3 regions of the Idiomarina sp. ST20R2A10 genome follow, and region 2 is predicted to be linked to each of the others. Evidence: predicted binding sites of a transcription regulator. Region 2 holds the regulator's gene; each other region holds the start of a gene.
The links. The regulator MetJ, encoded in region 2, represses methionine synthesis genes. The targets are predictions, from matches to a motif close to TAGACGTCTAGACGTCTA.

Region 1 (7,195 bases), on a different contig from region 2:
CACGCTGCTGCGTTTCCAGCGTATGCTGGTCATAGTAACGCCAGCCGTAAAACAAACCAAAGCCAATGACTACACCGGCAACAATACCTTTACCGTGCTCTTTCCAGAACTCTTTTAAACGTTCTACTTGCTGTTCTTCATCCACCTGACTACCCTCTCGTCATTGGCTGCAGATACTCAATAAGTGCCTGCCAGCCCAGAGTTTGTTGTTCTTCAGCAGTGCGTAATGGTTTTACCGTTACCTGCTGCTGTGCGATTTCATCTGCACCGATAATGAGTGCCACTTGAGCACCCGACTTATCCGCTTTTTTCATTTGTTTTTTCATAGAACCACCGCCACAGTGGCTTACCAGACGCAGTTCCGGCAACTCATTTCTCAGCTGTTCGGCAATTCGCGGGGCATTTAGTTCCGCTTCTTCGCCTAACGGCATCAAGTAAGCATCGACTACTCGTCTTGGGGTCAGCTTGCCTTGTTCCTGTAGCAACAGCACCAGGCGTTCCATACCCATTGCAAAACCGACTGCAGGCGTAGCCTTACCGCCTAATTGTTCAACCAGGCCATCATAACGACCACCGGCACAAACAGTTCCCTGAGCGCCCAGAGCCGTGGTAACCCATTCAAACACGGTACGGTTGTAATAATCCAGACCACGAACCAGGCGTTCGTTTAAAGTGTATGAAATACCAGCCGCTTCCAGACGAGCGGTTAGTTGTTCAAAATGCTCTTTCGATTCTGCGTCCCAGTATTCAGACAGGCTTGGCGCACCTTTCAGAATCTTCTGAGTATTTTCGTCTTTACTGTCCAGAATACGCAACGGATTGCTTTCAAGCCGGCGTTTACTGTCTTCATCCAGCTCGCTTGCATAGTCAGACAAATAAGCTTTTAACGCATCGCGATAATTCGCCCGAGCTTCATTAGACCCCAGAGAGTTCAGTTGCAGCTCGACCTGATCAGCAATGCCAAACTCGCGCCATAATCTAGCCGAAAGCAGAATGACTTCCGCGTCGGCATCGGCGCTTTCTAAACCAAAGGTTTCAATACCAAACTGATGAAACTGACGATAACGACCTTTTTGCGGACGTTCGTAACGGAACATAGGCCCCATGTACCACAAACGCTGAATTTGGTTGTACAACAAACCGTGCTGATTACCCGCACGCACGCAGCTCGCTGTCCCTTCAGGGCGCAAGGTCACACTTTCGCCATTGCGGTCATCAAAGGTATACATTTCTTTTTCGACAATATCGGTAACTTCACCAATAGAGCGTTTAAACAGTTGTGTGCTTTCCAGCACTGGCATACGGATTTCGCTATATCCGTAGCTTGCAGCAACACGTCGTATTACTGCTTCAACCTGCTGCCAGGCCGGACTCTGCTCTGGCAACAAATCATTCATGCCACGAATTGCTTGGATTGTATTCGCCACGGAACCTTCTCGTCTGGTTATCGATACAGAAAATAAGCGGGTATTATAGGGACTTTGTCGATGCGGGTAAAATCAACCGTTAATTTCTTTTACGTCAATTTTATTAGCTTCAATGAACTTAACCTGTTCGCGAATTTGAGCTTCCAGCTCATCCACTAAATTTTGGTTATCCAGCCGGAGTTTTTGACGTGCTCCGCCAATGTACAAGCCACTTTTGTTTTTTGCGCCAGCAAGACCTACATGCGATACCAGAGCCTCGCCCGGACCATTAACCACACAGCCTATAATTGAAACATCCATGGGAATAGTAATATCTTCCAGACGTTCCTCTAAGGCATTAACGGTGTTAATAACATCGAATTCTTGTCTGGAACAACTTGGGCAGGCAATAAAGTTGATACCCCGCGCGCGAATACGCAGTGACTTTAATATATCAAAACCCACTTTAATTTCTTCAACCGGATCGGCAGCAAGGGACACCCGCAACGTGTCGCCAATACCTTCAGCCAGCAACATGCCTAAACCAACTGACGACTTCACCGCACCGCTGCGCTTACCACCGGCTTCTGTAATGCCTAAGTGCAAAGGCTGATCAATTTTTTGTGCCAGTAAGCGATACGATTCAACGGCTAAAAATACATCGGAAGCTTTAACGCTGACTTTAAAATCGTAAAAGTCCAGCTTATAGAGAATATTGACATGCCGCATTGCGGATTCAACTAACGCCTCAGCTGTCGGTTCTCCGTATTTTTCTTGCAGATCTTTTTCTAGTGAACCGCCATTAACCCCAATACGAATTGGAATGTTACGTTCACGTGCTGCATCTACTACGGCTTTAATTCTGTCTTCGTGACCAATATTGCCCGGATTAATACGTAGGCAATCCGCGCCATATTCGGCAACTTTAAGCGCAATACGGTAATCAAAATGAATGTCAGTGACTAAAGGCACTGGACTGCGCTGCTTTATTTGCTTAAAAGCTTCGGCGGCTTCCATTGTTGGTACAGACACACGAACAATATCGGCACCAGCTTGAGCCAGCGCTTCGATTTGCGCTACGGTCGCATCAACATCGGTTGTTTCAGTATTTGTCATGGACTGCACAGCAATCGGTGCGCCATCGCCAATAGGCACATTACCTACATACAAGCGGCGTGAAGGACGGCGTTTAATTGGATTTTCGTGCATCATAACCTTAAATTGACCTCTACTGCTCTTCTGACGGTACGGTAAAGCGCGCGACACGACCAGTCCGGAACTGGTCCATATTAAAGGCATTACCGTTAAAGCTGACATTAACAGCTTCAGGTTTACACAGTGTTACTGAAAAAGGCGCTTCGCCAGGGACTGGCATACGGTAGCCTGCAGCTTTTACACCAACAGCCTGAGTTTCACCGGAAGCATCATCAATTTTAACCCAGCATTCTTCATTAAACTCTAACACCAGGCTCGCTGAAACAGCTTCTGGTTGCGGCGACGGCTCAACAGCTTCTGACTCGACCGAAGTTTCAGCTTGGTTATCTGTCTGCTCGGCAGTTTCAGTTGGTAACTCTTGGGTATCGCTAACATCATTAGCCGCCGGCTCAGTGTTAGCGGCCTGCGATTCGTCGTTATTCTCGTTGTCATTCTCGCCGCTTTCACTAACGGGTTCTTGTACCGACTCGACCGCAACATTCGTGTCATCAGCTTCAACTTCTGACTCTAATATAGCTTCATCTTCATTCGGCGCAATTTGTGGCTCTGTCGGCTGGTTTGAAATTTCAATATCACCGACGTTATCAGCTTCATCATCAGTATTTACCGGAGAAACTTCTGAACTTTCCTGCGTGCCAGTTTCGCCTTCACTAAAACCAAGATCCGGCTCTTGCCACCACCAAATAACCAAGGCCACAACAATAATGATAACCACATAAGTAATTAACATTAAGCGGTTGTCACTTTCCTCGTGCTTTTTACGTCTTGAGAAGCTCTGCATCTGGCTGCTTTCAACTTCTTTATAGCCTCTGGCTTTATAAGCCTCAAACAGCTCGGTATCGTCTAAATCAAGCAGTTTGGCGTAAGAGCGTAAATAACCTTTAATAAAGGTTGCCGTAGAGAAAGTTGAATAATCATCGGCTTCCAGTAATTCAATAATCTGCTTTCGCAAACGCAACTGGTCTGCAACCTCGCGTTGCTCTAAACCTTTAGCTTCACGAGCTTCTCTCAGAATTTCACCAGGACCTTTACTCGGCTTTTGCTCTGTTTCTTGTGCCGCTTCCGATTCTGGCTTTTTGTTATCTTGTGTTGATTCGTTTTCAGCAGTCATGATTGTAAGGGGTTTCCCTGTTATGGTTGAGCTGCGTCGTGACCTACCCGAGCCAGACATTCGGCTTTATTGGCCTCAGCTCTGGCATGATGTGGATACGCTGGATCCAATGTCACTTTATCAAAATACCTGAGTGCTTTTTCCCAGTCACCAGCCACACACAGTGCAACCGCATAGTTATTGTACAATGCACCGCTCATAGGTTGCCATGATAATGTCTGTTGGTAAAGTGACAAAGCAGAATCAACGTCATTTGTCGCTAAATACCATTGCCCTAAAGCAAGATTGGCATCCAGAGACCGGGGATTGTTCGTCAATGCGGTTTGCAAATGCGGATGCGCAAGCTTCAATTTCCCTTGCGCCAAATAAGCAAGTCCAAGCTGCAACCGTACATCATTACCCACAGATACCGACTGTTCAGGGTTAGCGGTACAACCATATAGCGCTGCGGCTATCAATAATAAAGCGGTTCGCATTATCACACTCCTTGTGCCTGCGATTCTGTTAATTTACGTGGTCTTTACAGCTATTGCTTCCCCACCACGCTGTTTCTGCTGACGTTTCAGTATACGTTTTGTACGATCGATGACATCGCCCACTAATTGCCCGCAAGCTGCATCGATATCATCCCCACGAGTCTTCCGCACCATTACCGTCAAACCGTACTCCATAAGCACTTTGGCAAAACGGTCAATTCGCGAGTTACTGGAGCGTCCGTAGTCCGAACCCGGGAAAGGATTAAATGGAATAAGATTAATTTTACTCGGGGTATCTTTTAAGGTTTTTGCCAGCGCATGTGCCTGATCGGTTGAATCGTTCACATGGTCCAGCATGACATACTCTACCGTTACTTTACGCTGAGCTTTTGACTGCTCAACATAACGACGGCTGGATGCCAGAAATTCTTCAATATTGTACTTCTTATTAATAGGTACAATCTCGTTGCGCAACTCATCGTCTGGCGCGTGCAACGAAATAGCCAACATCACATCAATGCGTTCACGCAGTTTTTCCAACGCAGGAACAACACCTGAAGTACTTAACGTAACGCGGCGTTTGGATAAACCGAAACCCAGGTCATCTAACATTAGCTCCATTGCCGGAACGACATTGTTTAAGTTAAGCAAAGGTTCCCCCATGCCCATCATAACCACGTTCGTTACGGGTTTAATTCCGGTCTTGCCATAAGCCCCTAACAGCTGATTCACCCGCCATACCTGACCGATGATTTCTGCCACACTGAGGTTACGGTTAAAGCCTTGAGCCCCGGTTGAGCAGAAAGTACATTCTAATGCACAACCAACCTGAGAAGACACGCACAACGTAGCGCGATCACCCTCGGGTATCCATACTGTTTCCACGTCCTGACCGTCGAACAGGGTCATAGCGAACTTAATCGTACCGTCCGATGACTGCTGCTGTTCGCGAACTTCAGGCGCGCGTATTTCAGCGACTTGCTTGAGCTTTTCACGCAATGCTTTATTAAGATTGGTCATCTCATCAAAGTCATCGACACAAAAGTGATACAGCCACTTCATTACTTGTTCAGCACGAAATGGTTTCTCACCCATTTCACGAAAGAACTCTTTAATTCCCTCACGATTCAGGTCGAGTAAGTTCACTTTTTTATCTATTGCGTTGGTCATAAAGCTCCGGTTTTCTGATGCAGCCTGACGTTTCCGTCAGGCTCTCACCTGATGCAATAGCATCAGGCTACATTCGAATACAGTCTTAGCGAGTGCGCTGGCAAACTTCTTCGTCGCTGAAGAAATAAGAAATTTCGCGAGCAGCAGATTCAGTTGCGTCTGAACCATGTACCGCATTTTCGTCTATAGTTTCAGCATAGTCGGCACGAATAGTTCCTGCCAGTGCTTCTGCAGGATTCGTAGCACCCATGATGTCGCGGTTCTTACGTACAGCGTCTTCACCTTCAAGAACCTGAACAACGATAGGGCCTGAAGTCATGAATTCAACCAAAGCGCCAAAGAAAGGACGTTCTTTGTGTTCTGCATAGAAACCTTCTGCCTGTTCTTTGCTTAAGTGCATCATTTTAGCACCAACAATGCGAAGACCAGCAGATTCAAAACGGTTATAGATAGCGCCGATTAAGTTTTTTGCAACTGCATCAGGCTTGATAATTGATAGAGTGCGCTCTAAAGCCATGGTTATAAACTCCAATAAAATTAAGGGATAAATCAGTCGCGCGGATTATACGTGAGATCGGCACAGAAATCGAATACCCAGTGATTGTTTTTTCATTCATTCTCGGCTAGGATGGGAGAACTTATATAGCCATATAGACGTCTATTTGACGATAAGGAGTTCTGACATGGCGAACAATGAATATGAACAAGCCACTCTTGGTGGGGGTTGCTTCTGGTGTGTTGAGTCAGCCTTCCTTCAGGTAAAAGGCATTCAGTCGGTTAAATCGGGCTACACTGGCGGGCATACCATCGATCCAACTTACGAGCAGGTTTGCAGTGGCGAAACAGGACATGCCGAAGTTGCGCAACTCCAGTACGATCCAGAGCAGATCTCTTACCGTCAAATCTTAGAAATCTTTTTCACTCTGCACGATCCAACTCAGGTCAATCGTCAGGGCAACGATGTGGGTACGCAATATCGCACATCAATTTTCTATCATAACGACGCGCAAAAACGCGAAGCGGAAAATATTATTGCGGAACTTGAAGCCGATGCAGCATTTGCGGCTCCCATCGTAACGGAAATCACTGAGTTAGGGACTTTTTACCCGGCAGAGGACTATCACGAAAATTATTACGCCAGAAACCCGGAAAACCCGTATTGTCAGGCGGTAATTTCACCGAAGCTGGCTAAATTCCGTAAAACCTTTGCTGGCCTGCTTAAGGACTAAGCAGCGCCTCGCAAAGTACCTACAGTGCGGTGGATAAGCTCTATCGCACTGTCAATGTCTTCTTCGGAAGTGTAACGCCCAATGCTAAAGCGCAGTGAACTCATTGCCAGTTCATGCCCAACCCCTAAAGCACTAAGGACATACGAAGGCTCAACGCTAGCAGAGGTGCAGGCCGAGCCCGAAGAAAGCGCAAGATCTTTTAACGCCATTAGCAGCAATTCGCCATCAACCCCGGCAAAACTGATGTTAGTAATATGCGGCACGCGTTGCTGTTCAGAGCCATTCAAAGTTACACCTTCTAACTGGCTAACCCCTTTCCATAGTCGCTGACGCAGATTTTCCACTCTTGCAGGCTCCAGTTCCAGCTCGTTACGGGCAAGTTCCGCCGCAACACCCATACCGACAATCTGGTGAGTTGGTAATGTGCCTGAACGCATGCCCCGCTCGTGACCGCCGCCATGCATTTGCGCCAGCAGCCGAACTCGCGGAGTGCGGCGTACATACAATGCCCCAATGCCTTTGGGGCCATACATCTTGTGCGCAGAAAGTGACATTAAATCAACAGGTAACGTGGCCATATTCATCGGA
Region 2 (7,195 bases):
CACTGGGCCCGGGAGTATCTGAACGAGGAACGTCAGGGCCCGCCACCGGAAACCGCAGATGAAATTATGCAACCGGGTCATGTTATTTGGCTGCGTCGGGTAAATGACAACAGTGAATGGCGCCTGGCGCAAATTCCTGAACCGAGTTCTGCGGTGGTATCCTTGCGCCCGGACGATGGCGCTGTTGCCGCTGTTGTGGGCGGTTACAGTTTCCAGTTAAGCCAGTACAACCGTGCGTTGCAGGCAGAGCGTCAGGTAGGTTCTAATATTAAACCTTTGATTTACTCAGCTGCCTTTGAAGAAGGTTTAACTCTGGCTACGCTGGTGAATGATGCGCCCATTAACCAGTGGAACTCGGGCTCTGGCATAGCCTGGCGGCCAAAAAACTCACCCGAAGTCTATGAAGGCCCTATTCGCTTGCGTAAGGCGCTGGCGAAGTCCAAGAACGTGGTTTCGGTGCGCTTAATTCGCGAACTGGGGGTTAAAAAAGTAGCGGACCATTTGGCGAAGTTTGGTCTGGATCGCTCAAAAATTCCTGAAAACGAATCGCTTTCTCTGGGTTCGTTGTCAATGACCCCCATGCAAGTGGCTCGTGCTTATGCGGCGTTCTCGAACGGCGGTTTTCTGGTAGAGCCATACTTTATCAAACGCATTGAAGACGCCGACGGCAATGTGATTGAGGAAACCGACCCGGTGCGCGCCTGTTTTGACTGTGACAATCAGGCTCCGCAGGTTATTAGCGAGCAAAATGCGTTTCTGGTTGAACAGGCAATGAACTCGGCAGTGTGGGGCGGCGGCAGCTGGCCAAATGGCACTGGCTGGAACGGTACCTCGTGGCGCATTCAGCGCTCTAAACCTATTACTGAAGCCGTAGGCCGCAATATTGCCGGTAAAACCGGTACCACTAACGATGTTCGTGATACTTGGTTCTCAGGTTTTACATCGGATCTTGCGACGACTGTCTGGGTGGGTTTTGATGATGTTTCGCGTAAGCTGGGACGCACGTCGAAGCATCCTGAAGTCGACTCCAGTCAGCAGGCAATAACTGGCGGTGAAGCGGGTGCGAAAACGGCGCTGCCGGGCTGGATCCTGTTTATGGAAAAAGCACTGCCTCTGTTTCCGTCTCGCGACTTCGGCATTCCGCCGGGAGTGGTGAATGTTCGTATCGACTTAGAAAGCGGGAAGTTGTCGCACAAAAGCGATCACACAACGCGGTTTGAATATTTTATACGTGGCACTGAGCCTACTGAATACAGTCGCGACAACGGTCAGTCGAACGGCGACATCTTTGAAGACGATGACGACGACTTATTCTAAACAGCTAAGATCGGCGTAATAAAAGCAGGGGAGCGTTAAGCTCCCACTGCCAGTTTACTCAGTAACTGATTGAGATCCGATTGCACGCCGCCAGCAGTAACGTGTTTACCCGCACCAGGTCCGCTAATAACTAATGGCATTTCGGAATACCAGTCGGTGTAGATAACGAAAATGTTTTCGCCGGGTATTAAGTTGGCCAGCATGTCGCCTTCCGGAATGTACTCAATACCAACCTGAGCAGTAACTCTTTGTTCGTCGCTGACGGTAAAACTAGCCAGCAGTCTCGGCACTTTGCCGTCTTTAGCAGCTTCGTCCAGCATGGCTGTCATGGGCTCATCAAGTTCCGACAAGCGCTGCATAAATTCGCTAAGTGGTAAGTCACGTAAGTGCTCCGGCACCAAACTTTTTACTTCAATGTCCTGCCAGTCCAGTTTTAACCCAATTTCGCGTGCCAGAATCAATAATTTACGGACTAAGTCCTGACAGGATAAATCTTCACGAGGATCAGGTTCGCTGTAACCTCGCTCTTTGGCTTCTTTCACCAGTGAACTGAAAGTCACACCTTTGGTAAAGTTCTCGAACAGCCAGGACATGGTGCCTGAGAAAATACCGGAAATGCTGCGAATTTCGTCGCCGGAATTACGCAAGTCGTTAATGGCGTAGTTCAGTGGCAGTCCGGCACCAACTGTGGTGTTGTACAGCCATTCACGCTTGTACTCGTGCTGAATGGTACGAATTTCACGGTACAGCGCTTCGTCGGCGGAGCCCGCGCGTTTGTTGGCACTAATAATGTGCAGGCCGTTTGCGAACAAGCTGGGGTACAGCTGCGCGACTTGTTTGGCGTCGGTTAAATCAATCACCACCAGCTCATCGTATGGCGCATTGGGTAGCTCACGTAACAGTTCCGTGAGTACATAAGGTCGTGCCAGGCGGTCGAAGTCATCTGCCCACTGGGTGAGTTCGACGCCATTGTAATCCAGCCATAAACGCCTTGAGTTGGCTATGCCCATAACCCGCACGTCCATCACCTGATTAATACGGTCACGCTGCTGCCGGAACAGTTCCAGCCAGGCCGTACCAATGTTGCCACGACCAATGACCAGCACGCCCAGGCTGCGACGGTAGTTAAACAATTGGCTATGCAGGCGGTTGAGTAAACGGTTATCAAGCTTTTGCTCCAGAATAGCGACAGCAGAGTCACCATTTTGTGTCAGGGCAAAGCGCCGCACTTTTTGCTCAGAAAGCTGCAGTTTAAAGGTCGAGAACTGGTCGGTTTCCTGAATGCGGTTGCCGACAATGGCCAGCATGGAATACCCGCGAATTTGAGTAATGGCGTCACCGGCGCCCAGACTGTCCAACCAGCCGGTCAGGTAGTCTAAGTGGTTTTGATGAAACACCAGATACTGCTGATGATTTTCCGGCTCGGTCCAGCTGACCAGTGGCTCTAGTTCCAGTTCATCCAGACGTTTCACTAAGGCTTTATCGTGCAGCTCAACCTTAAACAGCACCACTTCAGACAGTGAAGTGAAGACTTTTCCACGAGGTTGGGTATTCTGGAACTGACCAATACGCGTTTGCTGATTTTCTACTTTCAGGCTGGAGCGAACGGAAATGACCATACGCTGACGGTCGACCGGCTGAAAGGTTCTTGGGTGCAGAACTGGGCTGCCAAGGCGCGCCAGTTCTTCAGCCTCGGTCCAGTCTAATGTTGGTAAACTGACTACGCGCTCAACTTTGCGCGGGTCTGCCGAATAAACGCCGGCTACGTCTTTCCAGATAGTAACCTGACGTGTATCCAGCAGACTGCCTACTAAGGTTGCTGAATAGTCACTGCCGTTACGGCCCAACGTTAAACTTTCGCCATTTAAACCGCGGGCAATAAAGCCGGTAACAATAAAGCGGGTGCCCGAGTGAGGAGCTACTCTTTGTAATAGTTTTTCACGAGAATGTTCTACCTGAATAACGGGTTCAGGGGCATCTGCAGCGAGTAAAAAGTCGCGGGCATCAATGTGGTCGGCGCGGGTGCCCTGTTTTTGCAGTAAAGCTGATAACAAGCGGGCAGACCAAAGTTCGCCGTACGACAGTAATTCGGCGTTATGGCTAATGGCTTCGTCGCTGGCTAACCAACGACGCCAGCGGGTGAAGTCTTGTTGTGACTGTTGCAGAAGTTGCTGCTGCAAATTACCGCTTAATAATTCGGTGATCAGCCCTTGCTGAAAACTCTCTAATTGATCTAGCAGAATGCTGGCGGTGTCGCCTGGCTGCGCCTTAGAATTAATAATGGCAAGAATGCGGTTGGTTGTATCTCCGGCTGCGGAAACGACGACTAAGTCGCTGGCACCAGCATACTCGGTTACAATTCGGGCAACGCGGCGATAGCAGAACGCATCAGCAAGACTGCTGCCGCCAAACTTATGCACCTGAACGCTGTCGGCAACGGCTTGCTTTTGCTCTTCTGTGAGCTGAGTTGTTGTCATTCCGCCTTCCTTAACTACTCGCTTGAATTAGGTAACTGCTACTAAGGCTAAAATATTGTCAGGCAAATGTCAGCAACTTTTAGCCATCTAGACGGATAAAATTTGACGGGGTCGTTCATTCGGGTACAATTCATTATAACTTATGTGGTTTTGTTATATAGCGGGACAATAACAATGAAATGGAACGGCGAATATATTTACCCTTATGCTGAACACGGTCGTAAGAGTCAGCAGGTGAAAAAAGTTACGGTCTCAATACCCACGCGCGTGTTAAAAGTACTGACCGATGAACGAACCCGTCGCCAAATTAATAATCTGCGCCATGCTACCAACAGCGAACTGCTGTGTGAGGCGTTTTTACACGCTTTTACCGGTCAGCCGCTGCCGGAAGATGAAGATTTGCAAAAATCTAATCCGAATAAAATCCCCAAAGCGGTGCGCGAAGAGCTAGAAGCCCGGGGATTACCTATTCCGACCGACGAAGAGCTCGACGATTAATCCTGCATATAATTTTTCGGTAAATCGATTTTAGCTGCGCCGGACTTCACCGCAGCTTCGGCAACGGCGCGCGATACCCGTGGGCACAAGCGCGGGTCAATTGGCTTGGGAATAATATAATCACGACCGAAGGTTAACTCTTTGACACCGGCCGCTTTTAATACTGATTCCGGAACAGGCTCTTTCGCCAGCTGGCGAATGGCCTCCACCGCTGCAACCTTCATTTCGTCATTAATAGCAGTAGCGCGCACATCTAATGCACCGCGGAACATAAACGGGAAGCATAAAACGTTGTTCACCTGGTTCGGGTAGTCCGAGCGTCCGGTTCCCATTATCAGGTCATCACGCGCCGCCATAGCGGTTTCTGGTTTAATCTCCGGGTCTGGGTTAGAGCAGGCAAACAGAACCGGGTTAGGCGCCATAAGTTTCAACTCTTCTGCGCTGAGTAAGTTTGGCCCTGAAACCCCCACGAAGATATCGGCACCTTCAATAACGTCTTTTAGTGTCCGTTTGTCGGTGTTGTTGGCAAACAGCTGCTTGTATTCGTTTAAGTCATCGCGACGAGTATGGATAACGCCCTTTGAGTCGAGCATATAAATGTGCTCGCGTTGTGCGCCACATTTAATTAAAAGCTCCATACAGGCAATGGCGGCAGCACCGGCACCAAGACAAACAATGCGAGACTCCGCCAGGTCTTTACCCTGAATTTCCAACGCATTAAGCATACCTGCGGCCGTCACAATGGCAGTACCGTGCTGATCATCGTGGAATACCGGTACATTGCAGCGCTCTATTAACGCCTGTTCTATTTCGAAACATTCAGGCGCTTTAATGTCTTCTAAGTTGATGCCACCAAAGGTATCGGCAATGTTAGCAACGGTATTGATAAAGTCCTGAGTAGTACGATGATTTACTTCAATATCAATAGAATCTAGTCCGGCGAAGCGCTTAAATAGAAGAGCTTTGCCTTCCATTACCGGTTTTGATGCCAGTGGCCCTAAATTGCCCAGACCAAGAATGGCGGTTCCGTTGGTAATAACCGCAACCATATTGCCTTTGGCCGTATAACGGTAAGCCGCGTCCGGGTCCTGAGCAATTTCCCGAACCGGCTCTGCGACGCCCGGGCTGTAGGCCAAAGCTAAATCTTTGCTGGTTTCTGCGGGAGTGGTGAGTTCAACCGAAATTTTACCCGGGGTCGGGTATTCGTGGTAATCCAGTGCCTGTTGGCGAAAATCTGTCATGCGGTGATACCTGAGTCTGGTTATCAGAATGCCAATCAGTCTATCGCTTTTAAGCGAAGAAACAAATCTTACCTCCACCTTTAAAGGCCACTGAGGCGAAGTAAATTTAACGAGTGTTCAAAAGTACACCAGTTAACTTTTCTTTAACAATAGGAGGTTTAGGCGAGCGGGCATAAAAAAAGGCGCTGTTTAGCGCCTTTCTCTTAAAATCTGCTGTTAAGCAGCGTTTTCTATAGGTTTTCTTAGGAATCTTTCTTGCCCAGAGCACCAAAACGCTTCTTAAATTTGTCAACACGACCACCAGTGTCCATTACACGTTGCTTACCAGTGTAGAACGGGTGGCACTCTGAACAGACGTCCAGGTGAAGATCTTCTGAGCGGGTTGAACGCGTTTCGAACGTGTGACCGCAAGAACAGCTGACTTTTAAAGTCTCGTACTTAGGATGAATACCTTGTTTCATGGGGTTACCTCAGTTATGGGCCGCATCGCCATTCGATCCAAAGCCGAACACCATGCGCAAAAAAACATCAATGAATTAAGAGCCGCGCATTTTATGTGATCCTGCGCCTGTGATCAAGCAGAATCTGCTGCCTTGTATTCTGCGCGGTAGCGTTCCAGAATAGAGCCATGAAGCAAGCCAGCACCGGCAGCGAACGACGTTATAAAGTCGCACTGCCGCTACCTCTTCGACAAACCTATGATTATCTGTGCAAAAGTGCCGAGCCACTGCCGCAGGGAGTCCGCGTGCGCGTGCCTTTTGGCCAGCGTCAGCTAGTGGGTTACGTGGTTGCCGAAGCCAGTGACGAACCGCCAACATTTGAACTGAAGTCGGTTGCTTCGGTTCTGGATGAGCAGCGACTGTGGCCGGATGATATCTGGCAGCTGGTGCGCTGGTCGTCGGATTATTACCACCACTCGCTGGGTGACGTTGCTGCGAACAGCCTGCCGGTTCTGTTGCGCAAAGGCGATGCGCCGGAATATCTGACCGAAACTTTTTATGCGTTGACCGACTTAGGCCGGGCGCAGTCCATTAATGATTTAAAAGGGGCTGCAAGACAGCAGCAGGTGCTGGCGGCGCTTAAACATCAGCCGCTCAGACGCAGCGACTTGACCGATATAGGCGTCACCTCAGCCGTGCTTCGTACCTTACAGGATAAAGGCTGGATTGAAGTGCGCGAGCAGGCACCGACTAAGAATCAGGGCTGGCAAAAGCAGTCATCGGTGCTAAAAGAGCAGGGACATGCACTAAATACCGAGCAGGCAGTGGCGGTTTCGACCATTAACCAACAGCAGAAGCACAGTACGTTGTTGCTGGAAGGGGTTACTGGTAGTGGCAAAACCGAAGTGTATTTGCAAGCCATGGAGCCGGTGCTGGCTCGTGGAGAGCAGGTATTGGTGCTGGTACCGGAAATAGGCCTGACTCCACAGACTTTGCAGCGCTTTAAAGAGCGCTTTGACGCGCCGGTGGTGATGCTACATTCCGGGATGAGCGACAGAGAGCGACTGAATACCTGGCTGGACGCAAAGCACGGACATGCGGCAATTATTATCGGCACCCGCTCGGCGGTGTTTACACCCTGTCAGAAACTCGGGCTTATTGTAGTCGATGAAGAACATGACTTGTCCTACAAACAACAGGACGGCTTTCGCTACCACGCTCG
Region 3 (7,195 bases), on a different contig from region 2:
ACAAGCGTGTGCCATTTCTACGGTTTGTCTGGTTACTTTTACATTGTAATCGTACTCTGCAGGCGTTTTGCCATCGTCCAGCAATGAGCCATCCATCATTACCGAGCTAAAGCCCAGTTGGATAGAACGCTGACATACCGCCGGAGAAGTACCGTGATCCTGGTGAACAACCACCGGAATATGGGGCCATTCTTCAACCGCAGCCTGAATTAAGTGGCGCAGGAATGGTGCACCGGCGTACTTACGAGCACCAGCTGAGGCCTGCACGATAACCGGGCTGTCAGTGGCATCGGCGGCTTGCATAATTGCGCGCATTTGCTCTAAGTTGTTGACGTTAAACGCCGGTACGCCGTAATCGTGTTCTGCGGCATGGTCTAATAACTGTCGTAATGACACCAGGGCCATAAAAATACTCCTTAATTAAAAAACTTGTGTTCAGGCGTCGTTAGCCCGTTCTTGTAAAATAGCAACGGCTGGTAATGTTTTACCTTCGAGGAATTCAAGGAATGCCCCACCACCTGTCGAGATATAACTAATCTTATCAGCGATAGCGTATTGATCAATTGCTGCTAAAGTGTCGCCACCTCCGGCAATTGAAAACGCATCGCTTTGCGCAATCGCTTCGGCTATGGTTTTTGTACCATGCCCAAATTGCTCAAATTCAAACACACCTACCGGCCCGTTCCAGACAATGGTTCCTGCATTTTTCAGCATAGACGCTAATTGCTCTGCGGTGTCAGGGCCAATATCAAAAATCATATCGTCGTCAGCAACAGCATTAACGGCTTTAGTTTCTGCCTTGGCTTCTGCGCTGAACTCTTTACCTGTTACTACATCGACAGGTAATGGAATGTCGCCGCCTTTAGCTTTTGCCTGCGCCATTAAACGGTTAGCTTCGTCGGTTAAGTCCGCTTCGTAAAGCGACTTACCCACATTATGGCCTGCCGCCGCAACAAAAGTGTTCGCAATACCGCCGCCCACAATTAACTGGTCAACAACACCGGACAAGGACTCTAATACCGTCAGTTTTGTCGATACTTTAGAACCACCGACAATAGCCACTAACGGGCGCTTCGGATTTTCCAGTGCTTTGCCTAAAGCGTCTAATTCGCCGGCCAGCAAAGGCCCTGCGCAGGCAACGGGGGCGTATTTAGCCACACCATGAGTGGATGCCTGAGCGCGATGTGCGGTACCAAACGCGTCCATTACATAGACATCACATAAGCTGGCTAATTTTTTAGCAAGCTCGTCATTATTCTTCTTTTCGCCAACATTAAAGCGGACATTCTCAAAAACTACCAGTTCTCCGGCCTTTAGTTCAATACCGTCGAGGTAGTCTTTACATAAGCGTACCGGGCAATCCAGCACTTCTTGTAAGTAATCAACAACAGGTTGCAGCGAAAACTCTTCGTCGTACTCGCCTTCGGTTGGGCGACCCAAATGAGACATAACCATGACTTTAGCGCCAGCTTTCAACGCTTGCTGAATGCTGGGCAGTGCGGCTTTTAAACGCGCGTCGGAAGTGACTTTTCCGTTTTTAACCGGAACGTTTAAATCTTCCCGAATAAGTACTCGCTTGTTACTTAAATCCAAATCAGTCATAGCAATGACAGACATGCGATATCCTCTCTAAGCTTAATGTTCTGTTTGTTCAGCCATCGTTTTTGCTGTGTCCAGCAAGCGATTCGCAAAACCCCATTCGTTGTCACACCAGCACAGCAGCTTAACCAGCCGCTTGTGACTAACACGGGTTTGCGTGCCATCAACAATGGATGAATGTGGGTCATGGTTAAAATCTATTGAAACTAAAGGCTCTTCGGTGTAATCCAGTATACCCGCCAGCTGCCGCTCGCTCTGCTCACGTAAAACCTGATTAATTTGCTCAATAGTGGCGTCGCTGTTTAGCGTAACGCTTAAATCCATAGCGGTCACATTGGTGGTGGGCACGCGCACGGCTATGGCCTCGAACCGCCCTTCTAAGTGCGGTAGTATTCGTTCAATACCGCGCGCCAAACGGGTATCCACCGGAATAATGGAACGCCCGGCGGCGCGGGTTCGTCTTAAATCCGGATGGTATGCATCAATAACCTGCTGGTCGTGCATAGCCGAATGAATGGTGGTAATAGCACCGGAGTCTATCTCGAATGCATCGTCCAGTACTTTAATGACCGGCACAATGCAGTTTGTTGTGCAAGAGCCGTTCGATACCACTTTATGGTCAACGGTGAGCTCTTTTTCATTCACGCCATAAATTGCGGTGAAATCGACGTCCGGCTTGCCGGGATGAGAAAACAGCACACGTTTTACGCCTTGTTGCAGATAAAGCTGACCGTCGGCCTGACTGCCGAATACACCGGTACAATCAACGACAAAATCAACCTTATGGGCGCGCCAGTCAATGGCTTCAATCTCGGTCTGGTGAGTTAAAGCAATATTGTCTCCGGCAACTGTCAGCGCATCACCCGACTGCGTTACTTTTTCTCCAAAACGACCGTGGCTTGAGTCGTATTTGAGCAAATGCGCTATCGCTTCCGACGCCGCAGGTTCGTTAATAAGCACTACCTGCACACTGTCGCGATAGCCGTTTTCGTACAGCGCGCGCAAAAAGCTCCGGCCAATGCGGCCGAAACCATTAATTGCAATACGAGCCGGTTCGCTCATTTAAGCTCCCAACAAGCGTTTGGCGGCAGCCACGGTATTTTCTGTGGTAATGCCAAAGTGTTTGTATAAGTCGCCGGCCGGAGCAGATTCACCAAAGGTTGTCATGCCAACGACTTCACCGTTAAGCCCAACGTATTTGTACCAGAAGTCGGCAATACCGGCTTCAACGGCAACGCGGCGAGTAACGCTCGATGGCAACACCGACTCTTTGTATTCAGCATCCTGAATATCAAACACATTGGTCGACGGTATAGAAACAACGCGTACCTTGTGCCCCTCATCAGTCAATTGCTCAAAGGCGTTAACGGCTAAATCAACTTCAGAACCTGTCGCAATTAAAATAACGTCCGGCTCGCCGTCACAATCTTTCAGCACATAACCACCGCGGGCAATGTTCGTTAACTGGTCGTCATTGCGCTCTTGCTGTTGCATGCCCTGACGGCTGAACACTAACGCCGATGGGGTTTTACTGCTTTGTACTGCGGCTCCCCAGGCTACGGCTGTTTCAACCTGGTCACACGGACGCCAGCACTGTAAATTCGGGGTTTGACGTAAGTTAGCCAGTTGCTCGACCGGCTGGTGCGTCGGCCCGTCTTCACCCAAGCCTATAGAGTCGTGAGTGTAAACAAAAATGCTGGGCTGCTTCATAAGCGCAGACATACGCACAGCGTTGCGCGCGTATTCCATAAACATCAGGAAGGTAGCACCGTAAGCTTTAAAGCCACCGTGCAAAGTAACGCCGTTCATAATGGCGGACATGCCAAATTCACGAACACCGTAGAACACGTAGTTACCGCTCGCGTCATTGGCCGTAATGCCTTTTGCATTGTTCCATAAGGTTAAGTTAGAGCCGGCCAGGTCGGCAGAGCCACCTAACAGTTCAGGTAATTTAGGACCAAACTCATTCAGTACGTTCAGTGAGGCTTTACGAGTTGCTACCGCTTCTGGGCTGCTCTGTAACTGCTTCGCGTAATTGTGCACAGTGTTCTCAAACCCTTCCGGCAGTTCGCCATTTAAGCGACGCTTCAGTTCTTGTGCCAGTTGCGGATATTCCTGCTCGTACGCCACCCAACGCTTATTCCAGGAAGACTCAACTGCTGCGCCTTTATCCACCGCCGACCATTTTTGGTATACGTCAGCCGGTACTTCAAAGGCTTGATGCGGCCAGTTCAGTTGCTTACGCGCAGCAACAATCTCGTCGTCACCCAGAGGTGCTCCGTGGCAGCTTTCAGAACCCTGTTTGTTCGGTGCGCCATAACCAATTACCGTTTTGCAGATAATCAGAGTCGGTTTATCTTCATTCGCACGGGCTTCATCAATCGCACGGGTTATGGCAGCTGAATCGTGTCCGTCAACTTTATTAATTACATGCCAGCCGTAAGACTCAAAACGTTTTGCGGTATCGTCGGTGAACCAGCCTTCAACTTCGCCGTCAATGGAAATGCCGTTGTCATCGTAAAAGGCAATGAGTTTGCCTAAACCTAAGGTGCCTGCCAGTGAACAAGCTTCGTGAGAGATGCCTTCCATTAAGCAGCCATCGCCCAGAAATGTGTAGGTATAGTGGTCAACAATTTCATGATTATCGCGGTTAAATTGCGCAGCCAGTACCTTCTCAGCCAGCGCCATACCTACGGCATTTGCAAGTCCTTGTCCCAGCGGTCCGGTAGTGGTTTCAATACCAGGGGTATAGCCGTATTCAGGGTGACCCGGGGTTTTTGAGTCTAACTGACGGAATTGTTTAATGTCTTCAATGCTCAGATCATAACCAGACAGGTGCAATAAGGAGTAAATTAGCATTGACCCGTGTCCGTTCGATAACACAAAACGGTCGCGATCGGCCCAGTTGGGGTTGTGAGGGTTATGTTTTAAATAGTCACGCCAGAGAACTTCTGCGATATCCGCCATACCCATGGGTGCCCCGGGGTGGCCTGATTTGGCTTTCTGAACCGCATCCATACTAAGCGCACGGATGGCATTGGCGAGATATTGACGTTCTGACATGAAAAACCCCCTGGAAGATGAAGAGCAACTTGCGATGCGCGTATTCTCCACATTTCAGGGGGTACAAGCAAATTTATAGGCAATATTTTGTTTAAATATCAGCCTGTAAATCGGCGGCTTTGTCGGTTTGTTCCCACGGCAGGTTGTCTCGGCCAAAATGCCCGTATGCCGCTGTCTGTTTATAGATTGGGCGTTCCAGGTCAAGCATTTTGATTAATCCATATGGCCGCAAGTCAAAATGACGACGCACCAGCGCAATTAATTGCTCTTCTGAGTGCTTAGACGTACCGAAGGTATCGATGCTAATAGAAGTTGGTTCTGCTACACCAATGGCGTAAGAAATTTGCAGCTCACAACGTTCAGCCAGACCAGCAGCGACCAGGTTCTTAGCAACATAACGCGCTGCATAAGCCGCACTGCGGTCAACTTTTGACGGGTCTTTACCCGAGAATGCACCACCACCGTGACGCGCCATGCCGCCATAGGTATCGACAATAATCTTACGTCCGGTCAACCCGCAGTCACCCATAGGCCCGCCGACCACGAAACGACCGGTTGGGTTAATGTGAAACTGCGTGTCTTTTGAAACCCACTGCTCCGGCAATACAGGCTTGATAATTTCTTCCATCACCGCTTCGCGCAGCGTTTCCTGAGTAATGTCTTCTCGGTGCTGAGTGGAGAGCACGACCGTATCAATGGCGACTGGCTTACCGTTTTCATAAACGAAGGTCAGCTGACTTTTCGCGTCCGGTCGCAACCAGTCCAGTGTGCCGTTATTGCGTACTTCCGACTGACGCTGCATAACGCGGTGCGCGTATGTAATAGGAGCCGGCATTAAAACTGAGGTTTCATTTGAAGCATAACCAAACATTAAGCCCTGATCACCTGCACCCTGCTCTTCCGGATTAGCACGGTCAACGCCCTGGTTGATATCACCACTTTGCTTACCAATAGCGTTTAAGACAGCACACGATGCTCCGTCAAACCCCATGTCAGAGTGCCGGTAACCAATATCTTTTACGGTTTGACGCGCCAAGTCTTCAACATCAACCCAGGCCTTTGTCGAAATTTCACCACCAACCAGTACCATGCCGGTTTTCACGTAAGTTTCACAAGCAACACGGGCTTTAGGATCTTTTGCTAAAATTGCGTCTAAAACTGCATCGGATATCTGGTCGGCAATTTTGTCCGGATGCCCTTCGGACACTGACTCTGAGGTAAACAGGTGACGTGACATATGCCCACTATTCCTTAATTTTAATGAAATCGTTTAATACTGGTTGCATAATGTAACCGATCACTCTGTTTTTTTCTACTTCTGGACGTCTAAAAGTCCGAATAAGGCTGACGACATGCGAGTACCGCGGATTTATCACCCCGCCTCTATAACCTTACAAAATGAAACCGAATTGAGTCCGGATGCTTTCCAGCACCTGATCAAAGTCTTGCGTTTGAACGTAGGTGATAGCATTGTTTTATTTAACGGTGACGGTCAGAACTACGAGGCAAAGATTACCTCAGTTCAAAAAAAGTCAGCGCAGTTTATTGCAACCAGCAGTCAGGCTAACGCATCTGAGTCACCGGTCAATATTCATTTAGCGCAGGTCGTTTCGCGCGGTGACCGCATGGACTTTGTACTGCAAAAGTCGGTAGAGCTGGGGGTAACCGAAATTACCCCGCTGTTCAGTGAGCGCTGTGGCGTGAAATTAAGTGGCGACAGGCTGGAAAAGAAACAGCTGCAATGGCAGAAAATTGTCCATTCTGCCTGCGAGCAATGTGGCCGTAGCGTGGTTCCACAAGTGAAGCCAGCACAGCAACTCACTGATTTTATTGCAAGCAGCTTTGAAGGGTTGCGCCTGACCTTAGACCCAACCGCCACCCAGCCGTTGTCGTCATTTCAGCAGGCCGAGAAGGGAATACAATTATTGATTGGTCCTGAGGGCGGGTTCACTGATACTGAAGTCAGTGCCGCCGGACAACAGGGGTTTAAACCCATGCGTTTAGGACCAAGAATATTAAGAACAGAAACCGCCGCGCTTTCAGCGCTAACCGCCGTGCAGTATCAGTTTGGCGACTTAAGCTAAAGGAGTTTACATGAAGAAGTTAGCTATGGTGATGGACCCTATCGCCACCGTTAAAACCGAAAAAGACACCAGTTTTCGTTTATTGTTGGAAGCTCAGGCACGTGGTTATCAGTGTTTCTATCTGGAAATGGGCGACTTAGTTATTGATAACGGTCAACCAATGGCCTTTGCACGGGAAGTTCGCGTTCAAGATCAAAAGACGGACTTTTACAGCTTAAGCGACAGTGAATACCGTCCGCTGGAGGATTTTGACGTCATTATGATGCGTAAAGATCCGCCTTTTGACAGCGAGTTTTTATACGCCACGCAGATTCTGGAACTGGCCGAGCAACGCGGTAGTCTGGTGGTGAATAAACCGCAGAGCCTGCGTGACTGCAACGAAAAACTCTTTACTTCGTGGTTCGCGGATTCTATTGCCGACACGCTAGTGAGTTCCAGAGCGGATGTCA

Region 1: msrA (peptide-methionine (S)-S-oxide reductase MsrA) is a predicted target of MetJ. The motif match lies at 6,022-6,039, and genes of this name have one in related genera.
Region 3: metK (methionine adenosyltransferase) is a predicted target of MetJ. The motif match lies at 5,982-5,999, and genes of this name have one in related genera.

The regions. Positions count from the first base shown of each region.
Region 1 is NZ_JBNIEY010000002.1:99,446-106,640, forward strand. Features, by position in the region: gene ACP7H9_RS04615 (tetratricopeptide repeat protein) at 1-145, opposite strand, end outside; gene hisS (histidine--tRNA ligase) at 150-1,427, opposite strand; gene ispG (flavodoxin-dependent (E)-4-hydroxy-3-methylbut-2-enyl-diphosphate synthase) at 1,500-2,618, opposite strand; gene ACP7H9_RS04630 (RodZ domain-containing protein) at 2,635-3,732, opposite strand; gene ACP7H9_RS04635 (tetratricopeptide repeat protein) at 3,753-4,208, opposite strand; gene ACP7H9_RS04640 (bifunctional tRNA (adenosine(37)-C2)-methyltransferase TrmG/ribosomal RNA large subunit methyltransferase RlmN) at 4,242-5,378, opposite strand; gene ndk (nucleoside-diphosphate kinase) at 5,464-5,895, opposite strand; gene msrA (peptide-methionine (S)-S-oxide reductase MsrA) at 6,062-6,607, shown strand; gene ACP7H9_RS04655 (IscS subfamily cysteine desulfurase) at 6,604-7,195, opposite strand, start outside.
Region 2 is NZ_JBNIEY010000004.1:14,478-21,672, forward strand. Features, by position in the region: gene ACP7H9_RS07485 (penicillin-binding protein 1A) at 1-1,317, shown strand, start outside; gene ACP7H9_RS07490 (bifunctional aspartate kinase/homoserine dehydrogenase II) at 1,353-3,794, opposite strand; gene metJ (met regulon transcriptional regulator MetJ) at 3,969-4,292, shown strand; gene ACP7H9_RS07500 (malic enzyme-like NAD(P)-binding protein) at 4,289-5,533, opposite strand; gene rpmE (50S ribosomal protein L31) at 5,776-5,994, opposite strand; gene priA (primosomal protein N') at 6,162-7,195, shown strand, end outside.
Region 3 is NZ_JBNIEY010000002.1:279,691-286,885, forward strand. Features, by position in the region: gene fba (class II fructose-bisphosphate aldolase) at 1-405, opposite strand, end outside; gene ACP7H9_RS05485 (phosphoglycerate kinase) at 436-1,617, opposite strand; gene epd (erythrose-4-phosphate dehydrogenase) at 1,636-2,661, opposite strand; gene tkt (transketolase) at 2,662-4,662, opposite strand; gene metK (methionine adenosyltransferase) at 4,754-5,899, opposite strand; gene ACP7H9_RS05505 (16S rRNA (uracil(1498)-N(3))-methyltransferase) at 6,015-6,746, shown strand; gene gshB (glutathione synthase) at 6,757-7,195, shown strand, end outside.